4 regions of the Arthrobacter sp. BE255 genome follow, and region 1 is predicted to be linked to each of the others. Evidence: riboswitches for the same ligand, from Rfam matches in the RefSeq annotation. Region 1 holds a riboswitch; each other region holds the start of a gene.

Region 1 (3,163 bases):
TTTACGGCTTCGACGCCGAGGGCGGACGAAATACGTTCGGTGGTGGCAGCCAGGCCATCGTGTTCACAGGCGTAAGAGACGTGATCCATGCGCATGCCCTCATCTTGGCACTTTGTGATCCGCCTCTCAGCTAAGGGTATCCTTACCTACTTTGGGGGTGCGTCACGAGTGGACATCGTCCTTTCCGCGGCCCCCTGAAGCCGGCCGCTGACCATGTTCGTCACAATGCTGTTGCACGCCGATGACAGGTTCCTACACTGAACGCAGGTCATGAGCGCCAGCGCCAAGCCCCGGCTCGCTGGCCGGCAACCCTCCTTCCGCGGTGGGGTGCCCCGGGTGAGGACCTGGCTGTCCGGCAACGGCCGGACGGCAAGCGCGGCCCGTGGTGCTCCCAGCATGCCCGGGCCCACGTCAAAGGAGCCTTGAATGTCCAACGGATGGTCTTTTGAAACCCGCCAGATCCACGCCGGCCAGGAGCCGGACAGCGCCACAGGGGCGCGTGCGCTCCCGATCTACCAGACGACGTCGTTCGTCTTCCCCAGTGCCGAAAGCGCCGCCAACCGCTTCGCGCTCGCAGAGCTGGCCCCGATCTACACCCGCATCGGAAACCCCACCCAGGACGCCGTTGAACAGCGGATCGCCAGCCTCGAGGGCGGGCTCGCGGCACTGCTCCTGAGTTCGGGACAGGCAGCCGAAACCTTCGCCATCCTCAACATCGCGGAGGCGGGGGACCATGTGGTGGCCAGCCCCAGCCTCTACGGCGGCACGTACAACCTGCTGGCACACACGCTGAAAAAGTTCGGCATCGCCGTGACCTTCGTCGAGGACCCGGACAACCTGGAACACTGGCGGGACGCCGTCCGGCCGAACACCAAGCTGTTCTTCGCCGAGGTGGTATCCAACCCGCGCCAGGACGTGCTCGATATTGAAGGAGTGTCCCGGACTGCCCACGAAGCCGGCGTCCCCCTGGTGGTCGACAACACGCTCTCCACCCCCTACCTGATCCGCCCGCTGGAGTGGGGCGCCGACATCGTGGTCCACTCCGCCACCAAATACCTTGGCGGGCACGGCTCGGCCATCGCCGGGGTGATCGTGGACTCGGGCAACTTCGACTTCGGCAAGGACCCGGAACGGTTCCCCGGCTTCAACACCCCGGACCCCACGTACAACGGGCTGGTCTACGCCCGCGACCTTGGCGCCGGCGGGGCCCTCGGCGCCAACCTCTCGTACATCCTCAAGGCCCGGGTCCAGTTGCTCCGCGACCTTGGCTCCGCAGTCTCGCCCTTCAACGCCTTCCTGATCGCGCAGGGCCTGGAGACACTCAGCCTGCGCGTTGAGCGGCACGTTGCCAACGCCGTCGCCGTGGCGCAGTGGCTGGAGGCCCGTGACGACGTCGAATCGGTCGCCTATGCCGGGCTCCCGTCCAGCCCCTGGTACGAGCGCGGACGCAAGTACGGGCCCTTGGGTACGGGCGCGGTGGTGGCCTTCAACCTGGCCGGCGGGGCCGAAGCGGGGAAGCGCTTCGTGGATGCCCTGGAGCTGCACAGCCACGTGGCGAACATCGGTGACGTGCGCTCCCTGGTCATCCACCCGGCGTCGACCACGCACAGCCAGCTCTCAGCGGAGCAGCAGGCGGTTGCGGGCGTGACGCCGGGACTGGTGCGCCTGTCCGTGGGGATCGAGCACATTGATGACATCCTGGCCGACCTGGAAGCCGGATTCCGGGCAGCCAAGGCGGCGCAGTAGGACGCCGGTCCGGACCCGCCAAGCCTCGGGGAGTCACAAACCAGTCACACTCTTAGCCATACACGGGGGCGGTTTCGTACACTCGGAGGAGGTCATGAGTGCCAGCGACAGCCCCGGCTTGCTGGCCGGCAACCCTCCTTCCGCGGTGGGGTGCCCCGGGTGAAGACCTGGCCTGCCGGTCACTTGACGGCAGGCAAGCGCGTAGAAAAGGTCTCCACATGACGATTACCGTCTCCCGTACAGCAGTACCCGAAAACGGCGTGGTCCGTTACGCCGGCATTGGCGGACTTGAACTCGAAGCGGGCGGATACCTGCCCGAAGTCACGCTCGCCTATGAAACGTGGGGAACGCTCAATGAGGACGGCTCCAACGCCATCCTCATTGAGCACGCCCTGACCGGCAGCACGCACGTGACACGCGGCGACAGCGACGAGCCCGGCTGGTGGGAGCAGCTGGCCGGCCCGGGCGCGCCGGTGGACACGGACAGGTTCTTTGTGGTGTCCATCAACATTGTGGGCGGCTGTTACGGCTCCACCGGGCCGTCGTCGCCCGCCCCCGACGGGCAGCCGTGGGGCTCACGCTTCCCGCTGGTGACCCTGCGTGACAGCACCGCCGCCGAAGCCCGCCTGGCGGACCAGCTTGGCATCGGCAGCTGGTACGCCGTGCTGGGCGGATCCATGGGCGGCGCCCGCGCCCTCGAATGGGCCGTGACCTACCCGGACCGGGTGGAACGCTGTGCCGTGATCTCCGTCGGCGCCGCCAGCACCGCAGAGCAGATCGCCTTCGCCCAGGCCCAGACCCTCGCCATCCGCCAGGACGCCAACTTCAACGACGGCGACTACTACGGCGGACCCTTCCCCGAGGACGGGCTGGCCCTGGCGCGGCGGATCGCCCACATCACGTACCGGTCAGCCCAGGAATTCGACGGCCGGTTCGGCCGGTCGGCCCAGGCACCCGAAACCCCCCTGCAGGCAGCCGCGCTGGGGGACCGGGGCCGCTACCAGGTGGAGAGCTACCTGGACCACCAGGGCAGCAAGCTCGTCAGCCGCTTCGATGCCAACAGCTACATCGCCATCACCGAGGCGCTCATGAGCCACGATGTCTGCCGCGGGCGGGGTTCCCTCGGCGAAACCCTCGCCCGGGCAACCGCCAGGTTCTTCGTCGCTGCGGTGGACTCGGACCGGCTCTACTTCCCCTCGCAGTCCCGCGAGCTCGCCGAGGCCCTTCCCGGAGACGTGGACGTCCACGTCATTGAAGCACCCATCGGCCACGACGGTTTCCTGACCGAGATCGGCCAGTTGGGCAGCCAGCTCCGGAAGACGTTCCTGGTCTGACCTGGCCGCCCGGCCGGATTGTCCGGCTGGCTAGCCGTCCATGATTTCGGAGCGCCGCTTCATGTACTCGTCCACGGCCATCC
Region 2 (3,163 bases), on a different contig from region 1:
CTTCGGCCTGGCCCATGTGGACCCGGACCGCATCCTCCGGTCCTTCCCGGACCTGGAACCGGGCACCGATGCCTGCGAGCGTGGCTGCAAACACACCACAGGCGCAGTCAACTGCGGCCTGGACCCGTGGGTCACCGACGGCCATGCCGGGCCGACAGGACCTGCGAGGCTCGGTTCCCTGCGGCGCCTGCTGGGCACCGACCCCCGGATGGCTGGGCAGGAAACCAAGGAACTGGGCAGCGTCAACTGACGCCGTCCCGCCCGGTTGGAGCCGCACGGGGGCTCTGCGCACGGTTCCAGTGGCCGGGGTCCCCAACCACGCGGCGCTTTGACGGTAGTTTGGAACCATGATCCAACCCGCTTCGAGCTACAACGATGACCTGCGCCTGGCCCACGTGCTGGCCGATTCCGTGGACGACCAGACCATGAGCCGCTTCAAGGCCCTGGACCTCCACATCGAGACCAAGCCGGACCTGACGCCGGTCACCGATGCGGACAAGGCCGCCGAGGAAGCCATCCGCGGCCAACTGTCCCGTTCCCGCCCCCGTGACGCAGTCCTGGGTGAGGAATTCGGCAGTTCAGGCCACGGCTCCCGCCGCTGGATCATCGACCCCATCGACGGCACGAAGAACTTCGTCCGTGGCGTCCCGGTCTGGGCGACCCTGATTGCCCTTGTTGACGAAGGCGAGCCCGTCGTCGGCGTTGTCAGTGCCCCTGCACTGGGCAAGCGCTGGTGGGCCGCCAAGGGCGCCGGCGCGTACATGGGCCGGTCACTGGCCGCTGCCACCCGGCTGAAGGTATCCGACGTCTCGAAGCTCTCGGACGCGTCCCTGTCCTACTCCAGCCTGGGCGGCTGGAAGGACCGCGGGAACCTCGATGACTTCCTTGGCCTGACCGAAGACGTCTGGCGCACCCGCGCCTACGGCGACTTCTGGTCCTACTGCATGGTCGCAGAAGGCTCCGTGGACATCGCGTGCGAACCGGAGCTCAATCTCTACGACATGGCGGCGCTGGTGCCGATTGTGGTGGAGGCGGGCGGCCGGTTCACATCCCTCGACGGAGAGGACGGCCCGTTCGGCGGCAACGCCCTGGCCACCAACTCCATCCTGCATTCGGAAGTCCTCAAGCGGCTCAACCCCGGGCTTGACGACCTGCTCTAACGGCCACATGTACCGAATTATCAGCGGCGGACGCCTCCGGCAGGGGGCGTCCGCCGCCGTATCTTCGGACAAACGCGACAATTCCGGGCCCCGCGTAACAAAAGCCTTAACATTCGGACCGGCTTCCTGCCCGCCCCGCCCATGTTCTACGCTCTTAACAGGTCACGAGTGCCAGCGCGAAACCCCGGTTTGCTGGCCGGCAACCCTCCATTCGCGGTGGGGTGCCCCGGGTGACGACCAGGCCGGTCCGGAACGGACCCGGCAAGCGCGGATTCCCGGGACAGGGAGTCCCTCTGAAGTGAGGTCTCTGTGACAACTGCCACCGTCTCCCCCAACACCGCCGTCCGTCTGCAGTCCGCAGCCGGCCCCGACACCGCAGCCCTGTTCAGCGAACGGCTTGCCGTTGCCGGCCGGCCGCTCTCCGCCGTCACCGGCGCCGAAATCCAGGCCCCGCTGATCCAGGGCGGACACGTCCGCTACGCCAACCTTGACTACGGTGCCTCCGCCCCGGCCCTCTCGGTGGTTTCCGCGTACCTCAACGAAATCCTGCCGTTCTACGCCAGCGTCCACCGCGGCGCCGGCTACGCATCCCAGATCAGCACGTCGGTCTACGAGAACGCCCGGAACATCGTGCGTGACTTTGTGGGCGGACGGGCCGGCGACTCCGTCATCTTCACCAGGAACACCACTGATTCGCTGAACCTCCTGGCAGGCTGTCTCCCAACGGTGGACGGCCGCCCGGCCGGCGACGTCCTGTACCTCGACATCGAGCACCACGCCAACCTCCTGCCGTGGCAGGGTGTCCCGCACCGCAGCGTCGTTGCCGCCGACACGTTGGCCGGCACCGTGGAGGCCATCCGCGCCGAGCTTGAACAGGGTGGAGTCAGCCTGCTGGCCGTCACGGGCGCTTCCAATGTCACGGGCGAAATCCTTCCCATCCGGGCACTCGCCGCCCTGGCGCACGAGCACGGCGCCCGGATCGTCGTGGACGCGGCGCAACTCGCGCCCCACCGCCGCATCAACATCAGCGCCGACGACGTCGACTACCTCGCCTTCTCCGGGCACAAGCTCTACGCTCCGTTCGGCGCAGGCGTCCTCGTGGGCCGGCCGGACTGGCTCGACGCCGGCACGCCGCACCTTGCCGGCGGCGGCGCTGTCCGTGAGGCCAGGCTCGACGGCGTGAGCTGGGCCACAGGTCCCGCCCGGCACGAGGGCGGTTCCCCCAACGTCCTCGGCGCCGCCACGCTGGCCCGCGCCACCCAGGTGATCGCCGCACTGGACCCGGACCGCTGGCACGCCCACGAATCAGCCATCCGTTCCTTCCTGGTGGAAGGACTCCACAAAATCGACGGCGTCACCGTGCACCAGATTTTCCAGGACACGGACCCGGATACAGACACCATCGGCGTGGTGAACTTCTCTGTCGAAGGCTACGACGCCGGTTTGGTGGCCGCCTACCTGTCCGCCGAACATGGAGTGGGCCTCCGGGACGGCCGTTTCTGCGCCCACCCGCTGCTCAAACGCCTGGGCCTGCCGTCAGGCTCCCTGCGGGCGAGCTTCGGCCTGGGGTCACGGCTCGAGGACGCCCAGCGGCTCCTGGCCGGCATCGAGGAACTCCGCAGGACCGGCCTCGGCTGGGACTATGTGGTGGACTCCGGCCGCTGGGTTCCGGCCAACGACACCCGGACCTACCCGGACTGGGCACCCAACACGCCCGGCACGGCCGGCGCAGCCCCCTGCACCGACGACTGACCCGGACAGCCCTGTCGATGCGGTAAATTCGAAGGATACCCAAGGGCATCTGGCGAAGGAGACCGCACGTGGCACGGGGTGGCCCCAAACTTGACCACGGACGCCGTCAGGAGCTCGGACAGAGCTTCCAGGACGGCGGCGAACACTACGAGCGCGTCCGGCCCGGATACCCCGTCGAATCGGCCGACTGGCTCATCCCTGCCGGGGCGCGCGACGCCCTCGATGTTGGCGCCGGCACCGGCAAGTTCACA
Region 3 (3,163 bases), on a different contig from region 1:
CGGATCAGGAGCTGGCCCTGGAAGCCGGCGGCCAGAGCCTTGACCTTGTTGGCGAACGCCGCGGCGGCCGCGGCGTCCACCTGTTCCAGCGGCACAGTGGGGCGCACTGTGAGCATGGCGTGTGAGCCCAGCCCTGATGCCTGCCCCAGGAATTCCCTGATGTCCTGTTCCTCGCCGGACCTGCTGGGGAGCGAAATGTCGTGTCCCAGCAGCGCAGGTGAGGCGCCCAGCCGTTCAGCGAAGCCCTGCCCGGAGTCCTCGCCCCATTCCAGGACGGCACCCAGCAAGGGCTTGCCCTTGTCGGGAACAGGTTCGGCGGCAACGGCGGAGCCTGCCGGGATCACGGTGGACAGCAGGAGCAGGGCAGTCAGGAGCGCTGCCGGCAGAAGGCGCGCTGCAGCCGCGCGTTTCGTCAAAGGCTGGGATGCATTGGCTAGTGGCATGCTGGTGTTGACCCCCAAGGACGGCTGCGCTTTAGTGATGGTGCCCTGCACCCGTGCCAAACTCTATCGGTCTCCGCGTTCCGTCCGGGATACCCGTCATGACATTCGCGCTGGTCAGCCTGGCTTTAGGGCGCCGCACCATCCAGGACCACCAGCGGCACCGATCGCTCGGCACACGAGACCAGCACAAGGGTCCGGTCCCCGGCCCCTGCCCGGTTGTTGACGCCGGTGTCGTCACACCAGTCCAGGTTGTACGGATACGCCATCACGGCGGCCTCTCCGGGAGCCGTCGCAGGCGGGACGGTGAACACAAAGGTGAAGCCGCCGTCGTCGGTCATCGGAGCGAGCGCCTCCAGCACCACCGCCCGTGCCGCATCCCGGACCGTCACCTGGACTTGCGCGTCCCGGCCGTAACGGGCACCGCAGGTGGTGTCCGGCGCGCGGACCGTGACCTCGGCACCAGGCCTAACCTCCGACGGCGTCACGGTGTACGCGGGCGGCATGCACGGCGGCGGCGCGAAGACGTCCCGGCAGCCGCCCAGGCCCAGGGCCACGGCGGCCCCAGCGAGGATCGCCGCTGCCGTCCGCAGACCCGCGAATGCGGCCGGTTCCCGCCGTGATTTCCCCATGGATTGATTGTCCCGTCCGGTTGCCGGCGGTGGGAAGCACGTGTTGGTTACGGAACATGACGACGGCGGCGGTGCGGCCGGACGGCCCAAGTGTTACGTTTTTGGGGAGTAATGAGAACCGGCGCCAAGCCCTGACTGGCCGGTCGGCAACCCTCCCTTTCGCGGCGGGGTGCCTCAGGTGAATACTCGGCATATCGACCGATTCGAGCTGCAAGCGTGAGAGAAGGAGATCCGTCGTGTCTGACGCACCTGCCCCTGAAGAAAAACTGTCGTACCGGCTCATTACAGGGCCGGACGACCGTAATTTCTGCGAGCGGATTTCCACCGCTCTTGCCGAGGGCTACGTGCTGCATGGCAGCCCCGCCGCCACCTCCAACGGCGGCCAGGTGATTGTCGCCCAGGCACTCATCCTCCCCGCCGCCATCGCGAGTGCGGACGCCGCCGTCGCCACGGCAGTGGAAGACCTCGAGTTCGACGGCGAGGGCCACGCGTGAGCTACGCCGGAGACCTGACCCCGCAGGAAGCCTGGGCCAAGCTGGAGCAGGGCGCCATCCTGGTGGATGTCCGCACCGAGGGTGAGTGGGCGCACATCGGCATCCCGGACACCAAGGCCACCGAAAACGATCCCCTGTTCATCCAGTGGACGTTCCCCGGCGGCATTCCCAACCCGGATTTCATCACGGACCTCACGCAGCAGGCGCCGGAGGACAACGGCACCGAACTGCTGTTCATCTGCCGCTCCGGCCAGCGTTCCATCGCGGCCGCCAATGCTGCGACACAGGCCGGCTTCACCTCCTACAACGTCCTGGAGGGCTTCGAAGGCGAGCCGGACCGCTACGGCGAGCGCACCGTCAACGGCTGGAAGAACCGCGGCCTGCCAACCAACCTGGGAAAGAACTAAGTGACTTTTAACGAAGATGCCGCCGGCTGGAGCCCTGACACCCAGGCAGTCCGCGGCGGGCTGGACCGCACCAACTTCCAGGAGACCACCGAGCCGGTGTTCCTGAACTCCGGATTCGTCTACGAATCCGCTGCCGCCGCCGAGCGCGCCTTCACCGGCGAGGACGAACGCTTCGTCTACTCCCGGTACGGCAACCCCTCAGTCGCCACGTTCCAGGAACGCCTCCGCCTGCTTGAGGGAACCGAGGCGTGCTTCGCCACGGCGTCCGGCATGTCCGCCGTGTTCACCGCACTCGGCGCCCTGCTCGCCGCCGGCGACCGCGTGGTTGCCGCCCGTTCGCTGTTCGGCTCCTGCTTTGTGATCCTCAACGAAATCCTGCCGCGCTGGGGCGTGGAGACGGTGTTCGTCGACGGGACCGACCTGGAGCAGTGGCGCGCCGCCCTGTCAGAGCCCACCACCGCGGTGTTCTTCGAGTCGCCGTCCAACCCGATGCAGGAAATCGTGGACATCGCCGCTGTCAGCGAACTCGCGCACGCCGCCGGCGCCACCGTCGTCGTCGACAATGTCTTTGCCACCCCCCTGCTGCAGCGCTGCGGCCAGCTCGGCGCGGACGTGATTGTCTACTCCGGCACCAAGCACATCGACGGCCAGGGCCGGGTCATGGGCGGGGCCATCCTGGGGACCAAGGAATTCATCGACGGCCCGGTCAAGCAGCTGATGCGCCACACCGGCCCTTCGCTGTCCGCCTTCAACGCCTGGGTCCTCACCAAGGGCCTGGAAACCATGGCGCTGCGCGTCAACCACTCCTCCGCCACCGCACTGCGGCTGGCCGAATGGCTCGAACAGCAGCCGGCCGTCAGCTGGGTCAAGTACCCGCTGCTGAAATCCCACCCGCAGTACGAGCTCGCCGCCAAACAGATGAAGGCCGGCGGCACCGTCCTCACGCTGGAGCTTGCGACGACGCCCGGGCGCTCCGGCAAGGACGCCGCCTTTGCGCTGCTGGATGCGCTGCGCATCATCGACATCTCCAACAACCTGGGCGACGCCAAGTCCCTCATCACCCACCCGGCCACCACCACGCACCGCGCCATGGGTCCCGAAGGCCGCGCCGCCATCGGGCTCAGCGACGGCGTGGTGCGGCTGTCCGTGGGCCTGGAGGACGCGGACGACCTCATCGGTGACCTGGAACA
Region 4 (3,163 bases), on a different contig from region 1:
GCACCCAGGCTTCGAAGCCGGCGCCGAGGACTCCTGCCTCTGCGGCTGTGGGAGCCACCAGGACGTCGGCGGACACCGCCACGTAAGGCCTGGCCAAGCGACTCGGAGGGCTCAAAATGTGCCCGGTATTCGGCGACGGACTCCAGGACTGCGGAGGGTGCCACGTGGTAGTTGGCCCCGTAGGGTAGACCCAGCTTTCCGGCAAGCCGGGCGCTGGGTCCGGCGCTGGACCCGTGGATCCAGAACTGCGGGGAATGCCCCTGCGCGGGGCGGACCGCCACGCTTTCGCCCTCCGGGCCACGGTACTGGCCGGAGAAGAAGGCAATGACGTCCTGCACGTCGCTTTCGAAGTTGTCCGCGTCCCCGGGAACGCGGCCCAGGAGCTCCGCCTGGAGCCGGAACCTCTCCGGGAAGGCCTTGCCAAAGAGCGGGCGGGGCGGCGGAATGACCAGCCCGTCCAGGTTGCGGTTGCCGGCGCCTGTCGCGGACCCGCCTGGCGCGGACTGGGCTGTCGTGGACCCGGCTGTCGCGGACTGGGCTGCGGCGGCCAGTTCTGCGGACCCCGATGCAGCAGACGGACCCCCCGCGGCAGCAGGATCCTCAGGTTTCGGCACCCCGGACCGGCCAAAGCCCAGGTCAATGCGGCCGGGATACAGGGCCGCAACAGTGCCCACGTTTTCCGCGACCTGGACCGGCCGGTAGTTGCCCAGGATGGTGGCGGCAGTGCCAACACGGATGGTGCTGGTTGCCGCGGCCACCAGAGCCGACAGCACGTGCGGCGCCGCGCCGGCAACACCGGGACTCAGATGGTGCTCAGCCAGCCAGAAGCGCTTATAACCCAGCGCCTCGGCGGAAACGGCCAGCTCAATGCTGTTGCGCAGCGCATCGGCTGCGGTCTTTCCGGCCGGGATGGGGCTGAGGTCAAGGACCGAAAGGGGAACCACAGGAGGCTTAGGCATGGCATGACCCTACGGAGTCACGGCTCGGCGCAAAACCTGGTCCGTCACCGGACTCAACCTCCCGAAACGGCAGGTAATCCGGCCCAAAACTGGTTCATAAATGACGGAATGCAGCGCCGGTTGACGCCGCATTTCCCGGCTTGACGCCGCAAGTCGGGCCGGTTGTGGACGCCCCCGGCAGCCCTCTAGATTCAGGTCCTAGGTCAAGAGACAGCACGCCAAGGACCGGCTGGTGCTGCGGCAACCCTCAGGCATTATGTGGCGGGGTGCTCCGGAAACAGACCTGGCCGCAGCAGCGGCAAGCGAATGTCAAACCGGCCGTCCGCGGCCCCAAAAATAAGGGAACCATGCCTGCCTCACCCACACCCAGTAAGCGTCCTGCTGTGCTCGGTATCGAGCTCGACGGCGACGGCGCGCACCCGGCTGCATGGCGGTTCGCCGCCCACGGGCCGGGGACGCTCCTGAGCGGAAGCCGCATCCGCGAAACCGTCCAGGCGGCGGACATCGCCGGCTTCCATCTCGCCACATTCCGCGATTCACGCACCACCGACACCGCCGGCGCGGGAATTGCCGGACGCATCGACGCCGTCCAGCGGGCGGCGTTCGCCGCCCCGGTGACGCGGTCCCTCGGCCTGGTGCCCGAGGCCGGGGTGCTCTACACCGAGCCGTTCCACGTCGCCACCCAACTGGCCAGCCTGGACTACGCGTCGCATGGCAGGGCAGGCTGGCTTGTCAGCACTGAGAACTCCGGGCAGGAAGCCCGGTCCGTGGGCCGGGGGATCCTTCCGGAAGCTGACGTGCAGCCTGAGGCCGCGGACGTCGTCGAAAGTTCCCGGCGGCTGTGGGACTCCTGGGAGGACGACGCCGTGATCCGTGACGCCGCGACGGGCAGATATCTCGACGCCGACAAGCTGCACTACGCGGACTTTGAGGGCTCCCGGTTCGCCGTGAAAGGCCCGTCCATCATTCCCCGCCCCCTTCAGGGGCAGGTGCCGGTCTTCGCCGCCGCTGCGCTGTTGCCGGCAGTGGAAGCCGACGTGGCACTGGTGTCGGCCGCAACGCCGGAGGGCCTGGCGGCGGCGGTGGCTGCCGCACGCAACGCCGGCGCGCCGCGCACCCTGGTGGAGCTTGACGTGCTGCTGGATGCCCGTGGCCGCCGGGCCTCGGACCGGCTGGCGGACCTCGATGCCCACCAGCCCTGGGCGGGCGGCGCCCGGTATGTGGGCGGTGCCGCCGGAATGGTGGAGCTCCTCGCCGTGCTGTTCAGGGACAGCGACGGCGTCCGGCTCAGTCCCGCGGTCCTGGACACCGATTTGCCGGAACTGGCAGCCGTGGTGCTTCCGGAACTCCGCCGCGCAGGCCTGCTGGCCGCGCCTGCCCCGGGCAGCACGCTGCGTGAATCCTTTGGCTTGCCCCGACCCGCCAACCGCTACGCCGCCGCCGCGGCACTCTAGGGAGACCAAAACATGAGCACTTCGTCCCGTATCGCCGGCGACGGCAAGATCCAGTTCGGCGTCTTCTTCCAGGGCGTCAACCACACCACAGTCTGGCGTGACCCTGACAGCGGGTCCCAGACCGACTTCGAATCCTTCCGCCGGGTGGCCCAGACCGCCGAACGCGGCCTGTTCACAGCCTTCTTCTTCGGCGAAGGGCTGCGCCTGCGCGAACACCTGGGCCGGATCCACGACCTGGATGTCGCCGGCCGGCCGGACGCCCAGACGGCGCTCGCCGCCCTGGCTGCCGTGACGTCGCACATCGGACTGGTGGCCACCCAGAACACCACCTACAACGATCCTGCGGACCTCGCCCACCGGCTGTCCAGCCTCGACCTGCTCTCCGGCGGGCGGGCGGCATGGAACATCGTGACCACGGACAACGCCTGGACCGGCGCCAACTTCCGCCGCGGCGGATTCCTGGCCCACGAGGACCGCTATATCCGCGCCGAGGCCTTCGTCCAGACGGCCAAAGCGATCTGGGACTCCTGGGCTGACGGCGCAATCGCCGGGTCCCGGGACTCCCGCCGCTGGCTCGCTGAGGGCGGCATCACCCCCGTCCGCAGGCAGGACTCGAGCTTCGACGTCGACATCACCGGACGGCTTCCGCGCTCCTCCCAGCAGCACCCGGTGCTGTTCCAGGCCGGGGATTCCGCCACGGGCCGGGACTTCGCCGTCCGGAACGCGGACGTCATCTTCTCCCGGCACGCC

The links. Region 1 has a riboswitch for S-adenosylmethionine ahead of J2X42_RS15020 (homoserine O-acetyltransferase). Riboswitches for the same ligand answer to the same signal wherever they lie in the genome.
Region 2: it holds a riboswitch for S-adenosylmethionine, as region 1 does, so the genes downstream of both, J2X42_RS02340 (aminotransferase class V-fold PLP-dependent enzyme) here and J2X42_RS15020 (homoserine O-acetyltransferase) in region 1, are expected to answer to the same signal.
Region 3: it holds a riboswitch for S-adenosylmethionine, as region 1 does, so the genes downstream of both, J2X42_RS10570 (DUF1737 domain-containing protein) here and J2X42_RS15020 (homoserine O-acetyltransferase) in region 1, are expected to answer to the same signal.
Region 4: it holds a riboswitch for S-adenosylmethionine, as region 1 does, so the genes downstream of both, J2X42_RS18830 (LLM class flavin-dependent oxidoreductase) here and J2X42_RS15020 (homoserine O-acetyltransferase) in region 1, are expected to answer to the same signal.

The regions. Positions count from the first base shown of each region.
Region 1 covers NZ_JAVDWK010000008.1:173,047-176,209, reverse strand. Annotated here, with positions in the region: gene J2X42_RS15030 (VOC family protein) at 1-95, opposite strand, end outside; SAM riboswitch class IV at 267-382, shown strand; gene J2X42_RS15025 (bifunctional o-acetylhomoserine/o-acetylserine sulfhydrylase) at 427-1,746, shown strand; SAM riboswitch class IV at 1,837-1,952, shown strand; gene J2X42_RS15020 (homoserine O-acetyltransferase) at 1,965-3,080, shown strand; gene J2X42_RS15015 (hypothetical protein) at 3,111-3,163, opposite strand, start outside.
Region 2 covers NZ_JAVDWK010000001.1:501,551-504,713, reverse strand. Annotated here, with positions in the region: gene J2X42_RS02350 (ribosome small subunit-dependent GTPase A) at 1-250, shown strand, start outside; gene hisN (histidinol-phosphatase) at 348-1,160, shown strand; SAM riboswitch class IV at 1,321-1,434, shown strand; gene J2X42_RS02340 (aminotransferase class V-fold PLP-dependent enzyme) at 1,470-2,912, shown strand; gene J2X42_RS02335 (class I SAM-dependent methyltransferase) at 2,981-3,163, shown strand, end outside.
Region 3 covers NZ_JAVDWK010000005.1:37,189-40,351, reverse strand. Annotated here, with positions in the region: gene opgC (OpgC domain-containing protein) at 1-443, opposite strand, end outside; gene J2X42_RS10575 (hypothetical protein) at 569-1,072, opposite strand; SAM riboswitch class IV at 1,180-1,295, shown strand; gene J2X42_RS10570 (DUF1737 domain-containing protein) at 1,309-1,566, shown strand; gene J2X42_RS10565 (rhodanese-like domain-containing protein) at 1,563-1,973, shown strand; gene J2X42_RS10560 (O-succinylhomoserine sulfhydrylase) at 1,974-3,163, shown strand, end outside.
Region 4 covers NZ_JAVDWK010000012.1:159,236-162,398, forward strand. Annotated here, with positions in the region: gene J2X42_RS18820 (hypothetical protein) at 1-4, opposite strand, end outside; gene J2X42_RS18825 (LLM class flavin-dependent oxidoreductase) at 1-959, opposite strand, end outside; SAM riboswitch class IV at 1,161-1,270, shown strand; gene J2X42_RS18830 (LLM class flavin-dependent oxidoreductase) at 1,307-2,413, shown strand; gene J2X42_RS18835 (NtaA/DmoA family FMN-dependent monooxygenase) at 2,426-3,163, shown strand, end outside.